3 regions of the Nakamurella sp. GG22 genome follow, and region 1 is predicted to be linked to each of the others. Evidence: riboswitches for the same ligand, from Rfam matches in the RefSeq annotation. Region 1 holds a riboswitch; each other region holds the start of a gene.

Region 1 (4,222 bases):
GCTACGTGGACTCGACGCACCTGGTGTACATCATCGGCGGCATCATCATGGTGCTGGCCTTCGTGCTGGTCATCGCGATGAAGGAGCTGCCGCTGCGGACCCGCTCCGCGCTGGACGAGCGGCTGCAGGAGCAGGCCGACAACGAGGCCGCCGCGTTGGCCGCAGCTCAGGGCGAGGCGATCGACGGTTCACCTGAACTCGCCGGCGCGGCGCTGGCCAACGGCTCCGCAGCCAGCGGGTCGGATCGCGGCGGGTCCGACGGCCCCGCAGGTGCCGCCTCGAACGGGGCCGCATCGAACGGTGCTGCCTCGAACGGTGCTGGCTCGAACGGTGTCGCCGCGAACGGTGCTGCCTCGAACGGTGCTGCCTCGAACGGTGTTGCCTCGAACGGCGCATCGAACGGCGCTGTGCAGAACGGTGGTAGCGGTGCGCACGCGCTGCTCGAGGCCGGGACGCATGCCCTCACCGGCGACGGTGACGATCCGGCGGCTCGTGGGATCGTGCTGAACGGGGTCGAGCAGGCCTCCCCGACCCGCAAGCGGGGCCGGCACCGCGCCGAGGTCTGACCCTCGGCACATCGAAAGCCTCGCAGCAACATCGAAAAGCCAGTTGCGTACGTTCCGGAGCACCCGGAAGGTACGCAGTTGGCTTTTCGATCTCCGGTCAGCGCTGCCAGGGGGCGATGACGGGCAGCACCCGGTCGTCGACGGCGGGCACCGGCCGGCCGTCGACCAGCACGTACCTCCGCCGGGGGCCGGACGACGCGATGGACTCGACCGCGGCGACCAGGCGCTGGACGTGTTCGGTGGTGGTGCCGAGCCCGACGGACGCGCGGAGAGCCTGCCCGCCGTCGTCGACGGAGCACCCAGCGGCGCCCAACAGGTGCCGGACCAGTGGGTGCGCGCAGAACGCGCCGTCGCGCACACCGATCCCGTGCTCGGCGGACAGCGCCGCGGCCACCACGTTCGGCTGCTGGCCGGCGATGGTGAACGTCACGACGCCGATGCTGTCGACCGCGCCGCCGAACAAGGAGTGCACGGTGACGCCCGGAATATCGGCCAGTCCCTCCTGGAGGGTCACCGTCAGCGCGGCCTCCGCAACGGCCAGCGCATGCCGGTCGGCGGTCGCCAGCGCGTGACATGCCGTGGCGAGTGCAACGGCGCCTGGCACGTTCGGCGATCCGGCCTCGTGCCGCTCGGGCAGCGGCTTGTACGTCGTTGCGTCATCGGTGACGCTCGCGGTCGCGCCGCCCCCGATCAGGTACGGCGGCGCGGCGGCGAGCCAATCGGCCCGGCCGACCAGCGCGCCTGCGCCGTACGGGGCGTAGAGCTTGTGGCCGGACAGTGCGACGTAATCGACGTGCAGGTCGTCGATCGAGAACGGCCGGTGCGGCGCCAGTTGCGCGGCGTCCAGGGCAACCCGCGCGCCACGCGACCTCGCAACGGCGGCGAGTTCGGCGACCGGCCACAGCTCGCCCGTGACGTTCGAGGCGCCGGTGATCACCAGCAGTGCCGGTCCGGGGGCGCGGCGGCGGAGCGCGTCGTCCACGGCGGCGACAGCGGCGGCGGGGCTGGCCGGGGCCTTCAGCCGGACCACGGTCCGGTCCTGGCCGGCGCCGTTCCAGGGCAGCAGGGCGGCGTGGTGCTCGGTTTCGAAGACCACGACCGTGCACCGGGCCGGCAGGCAGTGCGCCAGCAGGTTGAAGGAGTCGGTGGTGTGCCGGGTGAAGATCACGGCATCGTCGGCACGACCGCCGACGAAGTTCCGCACCGGTTCCCTGGCGCCCTCGTACAGCGCGGTGCAGACCTTCGAATGCCACCCGGCGCCGCGGTGCACGCTGGCGTAGCGCTCGAGCAGGGCGTCGACCGTGTCCCGGACGATGCGCAGCGCCGGCGCGGACGCGCCGTGGTCAAGGTTGGCGTAGGCCACCCGCCCGCCGCCGGCCAGTGGCACCGTGGCGTCGGATCCGACGATCTCCAGGCCGGGGGCATGCGGATGCGAGACGGTGTGGTCGTCGGGCCGCGGCACGGCGACGAGGTGCGGCCGGGCGGTGGCCCGCCGGGGCGCCAGGGCGGACAGCAGGTCGGGTCGTTCCAGCAACACGGTCACGGAATACTCCTCGGTCCGTCGGACCGTCAGGAGCACTGAGGTCCGCGCTTGCCGGACGCACTCCGCGCCCAGCCAGGTCCTCACCCGGGGCACCCCACCGCGGTTGGAGGGTTGCCGGCCAGCAAGCCGGGGCTATCTGCTGGCACTCATGACCTGCGGGCACAGTAGCAGCAGCCTGCCCTTTCGTCACCCCCTGTGTGCGGCACGCCGCAGACGAACGGCACGTGACGCCGACCCGGGAAACCGGGCTGGCACCGCCGAGACTGCGGCGGGTCCTTCGCCTCTGGCCGGGGACGGCCCCCTGTGATGACGTTGGAATCGGTCTGAGAACCGGGCCCGGACGGGTTCGGGAGATGTGTTCAGGGGAGGCCGTTGATCATGCGTGCACTGGTGGTTTTCGAATCGATGTTCGGTGACACGAAGGACGTCGCGGACGCGGTGGCCCGCGGGCTCGCGGAGGAGATGGACGTCGAGACCCTGGAGGTCGGGACGGCGCCCGGGGTCGTTGATCCCGATGTCGACGTGCTGATCGTCGGCGGCCCCACGCACGCCTTCGGCATGAGCCGGCCGGGCACCCGGGAGGACGCGGTGAAGCAGTCCGAGGGGGCCGGCGTGCTGTCCGAGAAACTCGGTATCCGGGAGTGGCTCGCGGCCGTCCAGGTGTCGCCGCAACTCCAGGTGGCCGCGTTCGACACCCGGGTCTACAAGCCGCACCTGCCCGGCTCGGCCGCGCACGCCGCGGAGCGCCGGTTGCGCCGGCTGGGCTGCACCGTCTTCGCGCCCGCGCAGAGCTTCTACGTGGCCGGCACCAAGGGTCCGCTGGTGGACGGCGAACTTGATCGTGCGGCCCGCTGGGGCCGGCAGTTGTCCGGGCGGGCGGCCCGGCCCGGGGTGGCCTCCTGACAGGTGCTCCCGGGCGGTGCGCGGGACGTCGCTAGGGTGGCCCGGTGGCGGAACTGATCGAACAGGTGATGGCGCTGCTGGACGGCCAACGGCCGTTGCCGCTGGTGTTCGCCGGAGATCCGGTGCTGCGTCAACCCGCCGCACCGTACGACTTCTCGCTGCCCGATGACCTGTGGAACGAGTTGCTCGCATCGATGTTCGAGACCATGCACGCCGCTCCCGGCGTCGGCCTGGCCGCGCCACAGATCGGGCTGGGGATCAGGGTCGCCGTCATCGAGGACCGGGCGGACCTGCCGCCCGACCTCGCCACCGAGCGCGACCGGTATCCCACCCCGGCGCGGGTGCTGGTCAACCCGACCTACCAGCCGGGGCCCGAGGGCGTGGAGTTCTACGAGGGCTGCCTGTCCGTCCCCGGCTATCAGGCGGTGGTGCGACGAGCCACCTCGGTCCGGTTGCGGTGCCAGGACGAGCGTGGTGCCGACGTCGACGAGGAGGTCAACGGATGGGGCGCGCGGATCGTCGCGCACGAGACCGACCATCTCGACGGCACCCTGTACCTCGACCGCGCGCTGACCCGGTCGCTGTCGACGACCGCGAACCTGCTCGACCTCTGGGGCGGCGGACCGGTGTCGGCGATCCGGAGCCGCCTCGGGTTCTGATCGGTGGGTCGAGTCATCGCGGAAATTTCCGCCGATCAGCGGCCCTGGACGGCGGCCACCTCCGGGTGATGTACGGTTTTGGAGGTCTCCACGGCGGTGCCGTATGCTTTCCAAGCTCCCAACGGCCAGCCGTCGGAGGTTGGTTTACGGTCCAGCCCCCATCGTCTAGCGGCCTAGGACGCTGCCCTTTCAAGGCGGTAGCACGGGTTCGAATCCCGTTGGGGGTACGGAGTTCTCGGATCGGCTAAGGTCGGTGCGTGAACGACAGCAAGGCCCCGTAGCGCAGTTGGTTAGCGCGCCGCCCTGTCACGGCGGAGGTCGCGGGTTCAAGTCCCGTCGGGGTCGCTGCACGGGCCGGATCCACAGTTGTGGAACCGGCCCGTTCTGCTGGCCAGGTAGCTCAGTCGGTACGAGCGTCCGCCTGAAAAGTGGAAGGTCGCCGGTTCGATCCCGGCCCTGGCCACCACGCCTTGACTGGGAGAACACCCGAGCGGGTGTTCTCCCAGTTGGTTTTTCGGCGGCCCGTCCGGTGCGTCAGCTCGTGACGGTGA
Region 2 (4,222 bases), on a different contig from region 1:
GTATCGGGGATCCCCGCCGACGAGGTCAGCGGACTGCTGAAGGTTCGGGTCGGCGCGCCCGTTGTGGCGCACCTGTTCACCGTGGCATCCGGATTGGACTCGATGGTCGTCGGCGAGGCCGAAATCGGCGGCCAGATCGCCAGGGCCCTGCGTGAGTCGCAGATCGCCGGGACAGCGTCACCGGCCATCAACCTGCTGTTCCAGTCCGCCGCCCGCACCGCCAAGCAGGTCGCCACGGACACCGGGGTCGGCGCCGCCGGTCGATCCATCGCCTCCGTGGCCCTGGATCTCGCCGGCCAGACGGTTGCGCTGGTCGGGGCGTCCGCCCTGGTCGTCGGCACCGGCGCCTACGCGCGGGTGGTCGCCGCGGAACTACGGTCCCGCGGCTGCAGCAACCTGTTCGTGTTCTCGCCGAGCGGCCGGGCGAGCGGGTTCGCCGACCGGCACGGCGCGGTCCCCATCGAGGCCGGCGAACTTGCCGTTGCGACGGCCGAAGCTGACCTTGTCGTCACCTGCAGCGGCACCTCGGCCGACACGTTGACCGAAGAGGTCCTGACCAGTGCGGTGGCACGGCGCGACAAGCCGCTGCCGGTGATCGATCTCGCTCTGCACTCCGACGTCTCCGCGTCGGCGCGGGCAGTTCCCGGCATCCGGGTGATCGACCTGCACACCGTCTCCGAGCAGGTCGATCCCTCCCATGTCACTGCCGTCAGCGACGCGCAGGACATCGTCATCGCCGCAGTGGCGGCCTTCGAGGACCGGATGGCGGTCCGCCGCCTCGATCCGGCGATTGTCGCGCTCCGCCAGCATGTCTCGGTCGCGGTGAAGAAGGAGATGACCCGGCTGCGCGCGAAGTACCCGGCCGAGGTGGCCGCCGACGTCGAACTGGCTCTGCACAGGGTCACCCAGTCGCTGCTGCACACCCCGACGATGCGAGCCGGCGAACTGGCACGGACCGGCGACGGCGCCGACTACCTGCAGGCCCTGCACACCCTGTTCGGCATCGACCTGACCGACCAGGCCGGCACCCACGCCGGCTCGCTGCGGCTGAGCAGCTGACCGCTGAACCGGTCAGGGTTCAGCCACCGGCCACCGCGGGAATGATCGAGAGTGTCGTCCCCGGTGCGACATCGGTCTGCAACCCGTCACCGAACCGGACATCCTCGTCATCGACGTACACGTTGACGAAGCGACGGATCTGGCCGGCCTCGTCCAGCACCCGGGCACGGATGCCCGGGTGCTCGCTCTCCAGCCTGGTGATGAGATCGCCGACGCTGCAACCCGTACCGGCGTCGACGGTCACGGTGGACGCACCGCCGGTGTAGGCACGCAGGATCGTCGGCACCCGCACCGTCACCGGCGGCGCCGTGGACGCCGGTTGCCCGGCGGCGCTCATGCCAGCCCGGCCTGCTCGAAGGCGGCCAGCGTCGGTGCGATGGTCGCGGTCGGCCCGACCGAGCCGGCAATGGCGTCAAGGGTTTTCAGGCCGTCACCGGTGTTAAAGACCACGGTCTCGGCGTCCGGGTCGAGCTGCCCGGTGGCGAGCAGCTTGCGCAGCACCGCGATCGTCACCCCGCCGGCGGTCTCGGCGAAGATTCCCTCGGTCCGGGCCAGCAGCTTGATGGCGTCGATCACCTCGTCGTCGCTGACGTCCTCGACGGCGCCGCCGGTCCGCCGGGTGACGTCGAGAACGTACGGGCCGTCCGCGGGGTTGCCGATCGCCAGTGACTTGGCGATGGTGTCGGGCCGCACCGGCTTCACGGTGTCCTCGCCGGCCTTGAACGCCGCCGAGACGGGGGAGCAGCCGGTCGCCTGCGCTCCGAACACCTTGTAGGGCGTGGCTTCCACCAGCCCGAGCTCGGCCAGCTCGGTGAACCCCTTGTCCACCTTGACCAGCTGGGCGCCGGACGCGATCGGGATGACGACCTGCTGCGGCAGCCGCCAGCCCAGCTGTTCGGCGACCTCGTAGCCGAGGGTCTTGGAGCCCTCGGCGTAGTAGGGCCGGACGTTGACGTTGACGAACGCCCAGTCCTCCTGCTCGGCGGCGATCTGCCCGGCCAACCGGTTGATGTCGTCGTAGTTGCCTTCGACGGCGACCAGGGTGCCGCCGTACGCGGCGGTGGTGAGGATCTTCTGCTGCTCGAGGTTGCTGGGAACCAGTACCACCGAACGGATCCCGGCCCTGGCGGCGGCGGCGGCGACCGCGTTCGCGAGGTTGCCGGTCGACGGGCAGGCCAGCACGGAGAAGCCCAGCTGCTGGGCGGCGGCCAGCGCGACGGCCACCACCCGGTCCTTGAACGAGTGGGTGGGATTGCCCGAGTCGTCCTTCACCCACAGCGTCTTCATGCCGAGCTCGCGGGCGAGGTTGTCGGCCCTGATCAGCTTGGTGGAACCCGGATTCATGTTCCGGGTGGCGGCGACGTCCGCTGGAACGGGCAGCAGCGGCGCGTACCGCCAGATGTTGTCCGGCCCGGACTCGATCGCGGCTTTCAGTGCGGCGCCGGACAGCGTGAATTCGTAGGCCACCTCGAGCGGCCCGAAACACTCGGTACAGGCGTAGTACGGGCCGAGATCGATGCGGTGCCCGCACTCCCGACAGGAGAGTGCGACTGCGGGACCCAGGTCGAGACCGGGCGAGCCGGTGCCGGGCGCGGCGGTGCCGCCGGTGGGCGCAGGTGTGGACAGGACAGTAGTCATGGCGAGGCCTTTCTCTCATCTTCCCCGCTGCTGCGGGACGGATGTGGCACCTACTGTCGATCGGCCTCGCTCAGGCTGATGCCGTCACGAGATGGTGATCATCGACAGTGGTTGCCGGGGCTTCGTCGGGCCGTATCCCTCTGCCCCTCTGGATGAGTGGGTGATGAAGTTGTCCGGTGATGGTAGCGCACCGCAGCGCTGCCTCCGAGCCGCTCCGGCTCGGCATTCGGGGGTCAACCGGCGATGGACACCGGGGTCACTCGGCGATGGACACCGGGGTCACTCGGCGATGGACACCGTCGAGATGGTGACCGGCTGGACCGGTGCGGTGGCATTCCCCGAGCCGGTGATGCCCTGCGCCGCAATGCCCGTGATGACGTCGAGTCCCTCGGTGATGGTGCCGAACACGGTGTAATCGGGCGGCAGGGTGGAGTCGGCGTAGACCAGGAAGAACTGCGATCCGTTGGTATCCGGACCAGCATTGGCCATCGCGACAGTGCCTGCGGGATAGGTCATGTCGGCCGTCGTCTCGTCGGCGAACCGGTAACCGGGACCTCCGCCGCCGGTGCCCGACGGGTCGCCGCACTGCAGCACCGACAGCGACGGCGACGCCGTCAGTCGGTGGCACGGGGTGTCGTCGAAGTAGCCGCTCTGCGCGAGGTGCACGAAGCTGCCGACCGTGCACGGCGCGGTCGCCCTGTCCAGGTCCACGACCACCGGCCCGCCGGTCAACTCGATGGTCGCCGTCGCCGTGCCCGTCGCCGATTCGATCGCGGGCGGCGGCTCGACCTGCCTGGCCGCTGCCCGTTCACCCGGCAGGTAGTCGCAGGCCACGCTGCCGGCCGGCGGCGACTGCTGTGCGGCGGGGGATGCGGCGGGGGATGCGGTGGAGGCGCATCCAGCCAGGAGGAGGACCGTCGCGGCGACGACGGCCGCGACCGCCGTTCGAGCCGCGCTGCGGTGGTCGGTGGAGCGACGGGACGGACGGGCGGGGGCGACGGATGGCACGGGCGTCCTTCGGTGTGGCGGCAGAAGTTCAGCTGCGGTGAGCGGGATCCGGCGGCCGGGAACTGCGGCAGCCGCGGGAATTGGCAGCCTACCGACGGCGGCTGAGTGGGCGGTGGACGCGCGGACCGCGGTGTCGGGGTGGCCTGGCACGATGAGCGCATGACGGCCGGCAAAGACAGCAGTCGTGCCGAACCACCGGCGCTGACGCTCATCACGGGCGACGAGATGCTGCTCGTCGACCGTGCGATCTGGCGGGCCACCGCGGCCGCGCGGCGGGTCGAGCCCGGGGCCGAGCGCCGTGACGCAGTCGGAGCCGGTCTGGCGGCGGGAGAGTTCTGGGATCTGGTGGCGCCGAGCCTGTTCGCGGAGCCGCGGGTGGTCGTGATCCGCGGGGCGCAGGAAGCTGCGAAGGACCTGGCCACCGCGCTGATCGGGTACTGCGCGGATCCCGTCGAGGGAGTGACGCTGCTGGTGCACCATGCCGGCGGTGCGCGGAACAAGCCGATCGCCGATGCGC
Region 3 (4,222 bases), on a different contig from region 1:
TACGACGATTGTGGTCGATATGACGTATTGACGCCAGAACCCATTGGTATGCACCTTTAGGGGACTGTGGTCACACTGAGTTGCATTACGGCCCCGTCGTCCCTCTTTGACTGGGTTTCTCGGAGTCCGGGCGATTTGCCGCCCTGATCAGCTCTGCATGGTTGTAACTGAACGTATCCGTGAACTGCGTTGCGTAGTCAAGGTGACCGGTCGGTTGACGCCGGTTTCGGACACCGGCTCATCGGGGGATGGCGGCCGGTGACGGGTGGCGCGTATCTCAGGGGGTCCGGTGGGCGCACCCGGTGCTCGATGGATCACGATGGACGGCGTGAAGCCTGCCGACCGTGCCGGCGCCGCGCAACCCGATGCAGTGCCGGCGGATGCCTTCGAACCGAGCCGGTGGCGGCGGATCGTGGTGCGAATGGGCCTGCTGGGCCCGGCGTTCGTCGCTGCGGTCGCCTATGTGGATCCGGGCAATGTGGCCACCAATTTGCAGGCCGGCGCGCGGTACGGCTATCTGCTGGTGTGGGTGCTGGTGGTCGCGACCGCGTCGGCGGGGGTCGTTCAGTTCCTCTCGGCGAAACTCGGGGTGGCGACCGGCGCCTCCCTCCCCGAGCTGGTCGGTCAGCGTCTCGGACGGCCGGCGCGGATCAGCTATTGGCTGCAGGCCGAAGGCGTCGCGATGGCCACTGACCTGGCGGAGGTCATCGGTGGCGCGATAGCTCTCGCCCTGCTGTTCGACGTGCCGTTGGTGCTGGGCGGCTTCATCGCGGGTGTCGTGTCGCTGGCCATGCTGTCGGTGCAGAACCGGCGCGGTCAGCGACCGTTCGAGCGCGTCATCACCGGGTTCCTGCTCATCATCGCGATCGGCTTCCTGGCCGGTCTCTTCGTCGCGCCGCCCTCGCCGGCGGAGGTCGCAGCGGGATTGATCCCCCGATTCGACGGGCTCGACTCGGTGCTGCTGGCGACCGCGATGCTGGGCGCCACCGTGATGCCACACGTGGTGTATCTGCATTCCGCGTTGAGCCGTGACAGGTTCGGGAAGGTCGCACCCGGACCGACTCGGCGTCGCCTGCTCAGTGCCACCCGAACCGACGTCTTCTTCGCCATGATCCTGGCCGGCACCGTGAACATCGCCATGCTGCTCCTGGCCGCGTCTGCGCTGCGGGGTCAGCAGGGCGTTGACACGATCGAGGGCGCGCATGCTGCGGTGACGGACTCGCTCGGCCCTGCGGTGGGCACCCTTTTTGCGGTCGGCCTGCTCGCCTCGGGTCTCGCGTCGACGTCCGTGGGGTGTTACGCGGGCAGCGTGATCATGGAGGGACTCATCCGCATTCGCGTCCACCTCCTGGTGCGCCGGGTGATCACGCTGATCCCCGCACTGATCGTGCTGGCGATCGGGGCGGACCCGACGACGGTGCTGGTTATCTCCCAGGTAGTGCTGTCCTTCGGCCTGCCCTTCGTGTTGGTCCCACTCCTGCGGCTGACGTCCGATCGCTCCCTGATGGGTGATGCGACGAACGGTCCGGGAGTGCGGGCGGTCGGCTGGTTGATCACCGCGGCGATTGTCAGCCTGAATGCGTTGCTCATCGTCGGCGTGGTCATCGACTTCTGACCCCGGCCGCTGCGGCGGTGGGCCGCCGACCGGCTGTCGGTCGTGCCTGCCACCATCGTGATGTGTCCCCGATAGGGGTCACGGACAGCCCCGCCCGCAGATCCCCTGCTGCGCAAAGGGAATAAGGGCATCGGAGGACACCATGTCGAACTTCACGAGCTACTACGCCGTCGCCGACGCAGGCAAGGCAGGCCGACTGGCCGATACCGCATCACCGTTCACGATCGAGGTCCGGTTCCTCGGGGGCCTGACCGAGCAGCAGCAACAAGCATTCAGTTCCGCGGCGGATCGGTGGACCCGGATGATCGTCGGCGACCTGCCATCGGTGGTCGTCGACGGTGAGACCATCGACGACCTGCTGATTCTCGCGCAGGGCGAGGACATCGACGGCGCCGGCAGCCTCCTCGGCCAGGCCGGGCCGACCGCACTGCGACCGGCGACCGCGGGAAGCGCGGCGCTGCTACCGGCCAAAGGTCTGATGTCGTTCGACACCGCGGATCTCGCCCAGATGGAAGCCGCCGGAACGCTGGTCGATGTGATCGCCCACGAGATGGGCCACGTCCTGGGGGTCGGTTCGATCTGGCGGCAGAAGGGTATGCTCGAGGGCGCTTCCACCAACAACCCGCTGTTCTCCGGCCCGGCCGCGATGGCGGCATACGCCGAACTGTTGGGGGTACCGGCGCCCAGGCTTGTCCCGGTCGAGAACACCGGGGGAGTCGGCACCCGCGGGTCCCACTGGCGGGAGGCGATCTTCCGGCAGGAGTTGATGAGCGGCTTCATCGGATCGGCCGGGAACCCCTTGAGCCGGCTGACGGTCGGCAGCCTCGCAGACCTCGGGTACCAGGTCGACCTCGAGGCCGCGGAGCCCTACACCTTGACGGATCTGCTGCACCGGGCGGAAACGGCTGATCTCACAACCCATGTCGCGCCGATCGACCGTGGCGTGATGCTCCCGATGATTCCCCAGGTCCTGCCCGCCGAGGCTCTTGCCGGTTGACCTGCCGGCCAACGGCCGTCATTGGCTCGCCACCGGACTTTCGGAGCCGTCGCGCCGCTCGAGGTTGATGGCTACACTCGCGCGAGGTCATGAGTTCCAGCACCAAGCCCCGGCTCGCTGGACGGCAACCCTCCACACGCGGTGGGGTGCCCCGGGTGATGACCAGGCGGATCACCGAACCCGGTGATCCGCAAGCGCGGGTCCGCGGACACCGGACCCTGTATCCGTGGACCTCCGTCCACGGCTCAGAGGAGCACATCAATGAGCCCGAACTGGTCCTTCGAGACCCGCCAGATCCATGCCGGCCAGACGCCCGACCCGACCACAAAGGCGCGGGCCCTGCCGATCTACCAGACGACCTCTTACGCATTCGACTCCTCCGAGCACGGGCGCAAGCTGTTCGCGCTCGAGGAGCTCGGCAACATCTACACCCGGATCATGAACCCGACCCAGGCGGTGGTCGAGGACCGGATCAACTCGCTCGAGGGCGGTGTCGGTGCCCTCCTGGTGGCGTCGGGCCAGTCTGCCGAGACGCTCGCCATCCTGACCATCGCCGAGGCCGGCGATCACATCGTGTCGTCTCCGCGGCTGTACGGCGGCACCTACAACCTGTTCCACTACACGCTGCCCAAGCTCGGGATCACGGTGAGCTTTGTCGACGATCCCGACAGCCCCGAATCCTGGCGCGCTGCCGTCCAGCCGAACACCAAGGCGTTCTACGGCGAGTCCATCTCGAATCCGCAGCTCGACGTCCTCGACTTCGCCGCTGTCGCCGCCGTCGCACACGAGGCAGGTGTGCCGCTGATCGTTGACAACACCGTGCCCACGCCATATCTCATCCGGCCGTTCGAGCACGGCGCCGATATCGTCGTCCACTCCGCGACCAAATACCTCGGCGGGCACGGCACCGCGATCGGCGGTGTCATCGTCGACTCCGGTAACTTCGACTGGGTCGCCAACGCGGAGCGGTTCCCGAACTTCAACACCCCCGACCCCAGCTACAACAACCTCACCTGGGGCGTCGATCTCGGCCCGGAAGGTCTGTTCAAGGCCAACGTGGCGTTCATCTTCAAGGCCCGGTTGCAGGGCCTCCGCGACATCGGGCCGGCCATCTCGCCGTTCAACGCGTTCCTGATCTCGCAAGGCGTGGAGACGCTGTCGCTCCGGATCGACCGGCACATCGCCAACGCGACCAGGGTCGCGCAGTGGCTCAGTGGACGGGACGAGGTCGCGTCGGTGTCCTACCCCGGCCTGGAATCGAGCCCGTGGCATGCGAATCAACTGAAGTACGCCCCGCTCGGAGGCGGCCCGATCGTCGCGTTCGAGATCAAGGGCGGGGTCGAGGCCGGCCAGACGTTCACCGATGCGCTGGAGTTGTTCACCAACCTGGCCAACATCGGTGACGTCCGTTCGCTGGTCATCCATCCCGCGTCCACCACCCACGCGCAGCTGTCGCCGGCGGAGCAACTCACCACCGGGGTGACCCCGGGGCTGATCCGGCTGGCGATCGGGATCGAGCACATCGACGACATCCTGGCCGATCTGGAGGCAGGCTTCAGGGCCGCCAAGGCAGAGTGACCGCCGCAGCAGACAGATCGACCGTCACCACG

The links. Region 1 has a riboswitch for S-adenosylmethionine ahead of ACVBEQ_RS16350 (aminotransferase class V-fold PLP-dependent enzyme). Riboswitches for the same ligand answer to the same signal wherever they lie in the genome.
Positions count from the first base shown of each region.
Region 2: linked by a shared signal. The riboswitch ahead of thrC (threonine synthase) and the one ahead of ACVBEQ_RS16350 (aminotransferase class V-fold PLP-dependent enzyme) in region 1 are both predicted to bind S-adenosylmethionine.
Region 3: linked by a shared signal. The riboswitch ahead of ACVBEQ_RS06790 (bifunctional o-acetylhomoserine/o-acetylserine sulfhydrylase) and the one ahead of ACVBEQ_RS16350 (aminotransferase class V-fold PLP-dependent enzyme) in region 1 are both predicted to bind S-adenosylmethionine.

Region 1 covers NZ_JBRIIO020000015.1:143,976-148,197, forward strand. Annotated here, with positions in the region: gene ACVBEQ_RS16345 (MDR family MFS transporter) at 1-566, shown strand, start outside; gene ACVBEQ_RS16350 (aminotransferase class V-fold PLP-dependent enzyme) at 664-2,109, opposite strand; SAM riboswitch class IV at 2,149-2,263, opposite strand; gene ACVBEQ_RS16355 (flavodoxin family protein) at 2,488-3,012, shown strand; gene ACVBEQ_RS16360 (peptide deformylase) at 3,081-3,671, shown strand; tRNA gene ACVBEQ_RS16365 (tRNA-Glu) at 3,826-3,898, shown strand; tRNA gene ACVBEQ_RS16370 (tRNA-Asp) at 3,943-4,016, shown strand; tRNA gene ACVBEQ_RS16375 (tRNA-Phe) at 4,061-4,137, shown strand; gene ACVBEQ_RS16380 (hypothetical protein) at 4,206-4,222, opposite strand, start outside.
Region 2 covers NZ_JBRIIO020000016.1:17,535-21,756, reverse strand. Annotated here, with positions in the region: gene ACVBEQ_RS16490 (glutamyl-tRNA reductase) at 1-1,059, shown strand, start outside; gene ACVBEQ_RS16485 (ubiquitin-like small modifier protein 1) at 1,079-1,396, opposite strand; gene thrC (threonine synthase) at 1,393-2,697, opposite strand; SAM riboswitch class I at 2,710-2,856, opposite strand; gene ACVBEQ_RS16475 (peptidylprolyl isomerase) at 2,977-3,705, opposite strand; gene holA (DNA polymerase III subunit delta) at 3,865-4,222, shown strand, end outside.
Region 3 covers NZ_JBRIIO020000004.1:203,797-208,018, forward strand. Annotated here, with positions in the region: gene ACVBEQ_RS06780 (Nramp family divalent metal transporter) at 371-1,615, shown strand; gene ACVBEQ_RS06785 (leishmanolysin-related zinc metalloendopeptidase) at 1,758-2,612, shown strand; SAM riboswitch class IV at 2,698-2,815, shown strand; gene ACVBEQ_RS06790 (bifunctional o-acetylhomoserine/o-acetylserine sulfhydrylase) at 2,874-4,190, shown strand.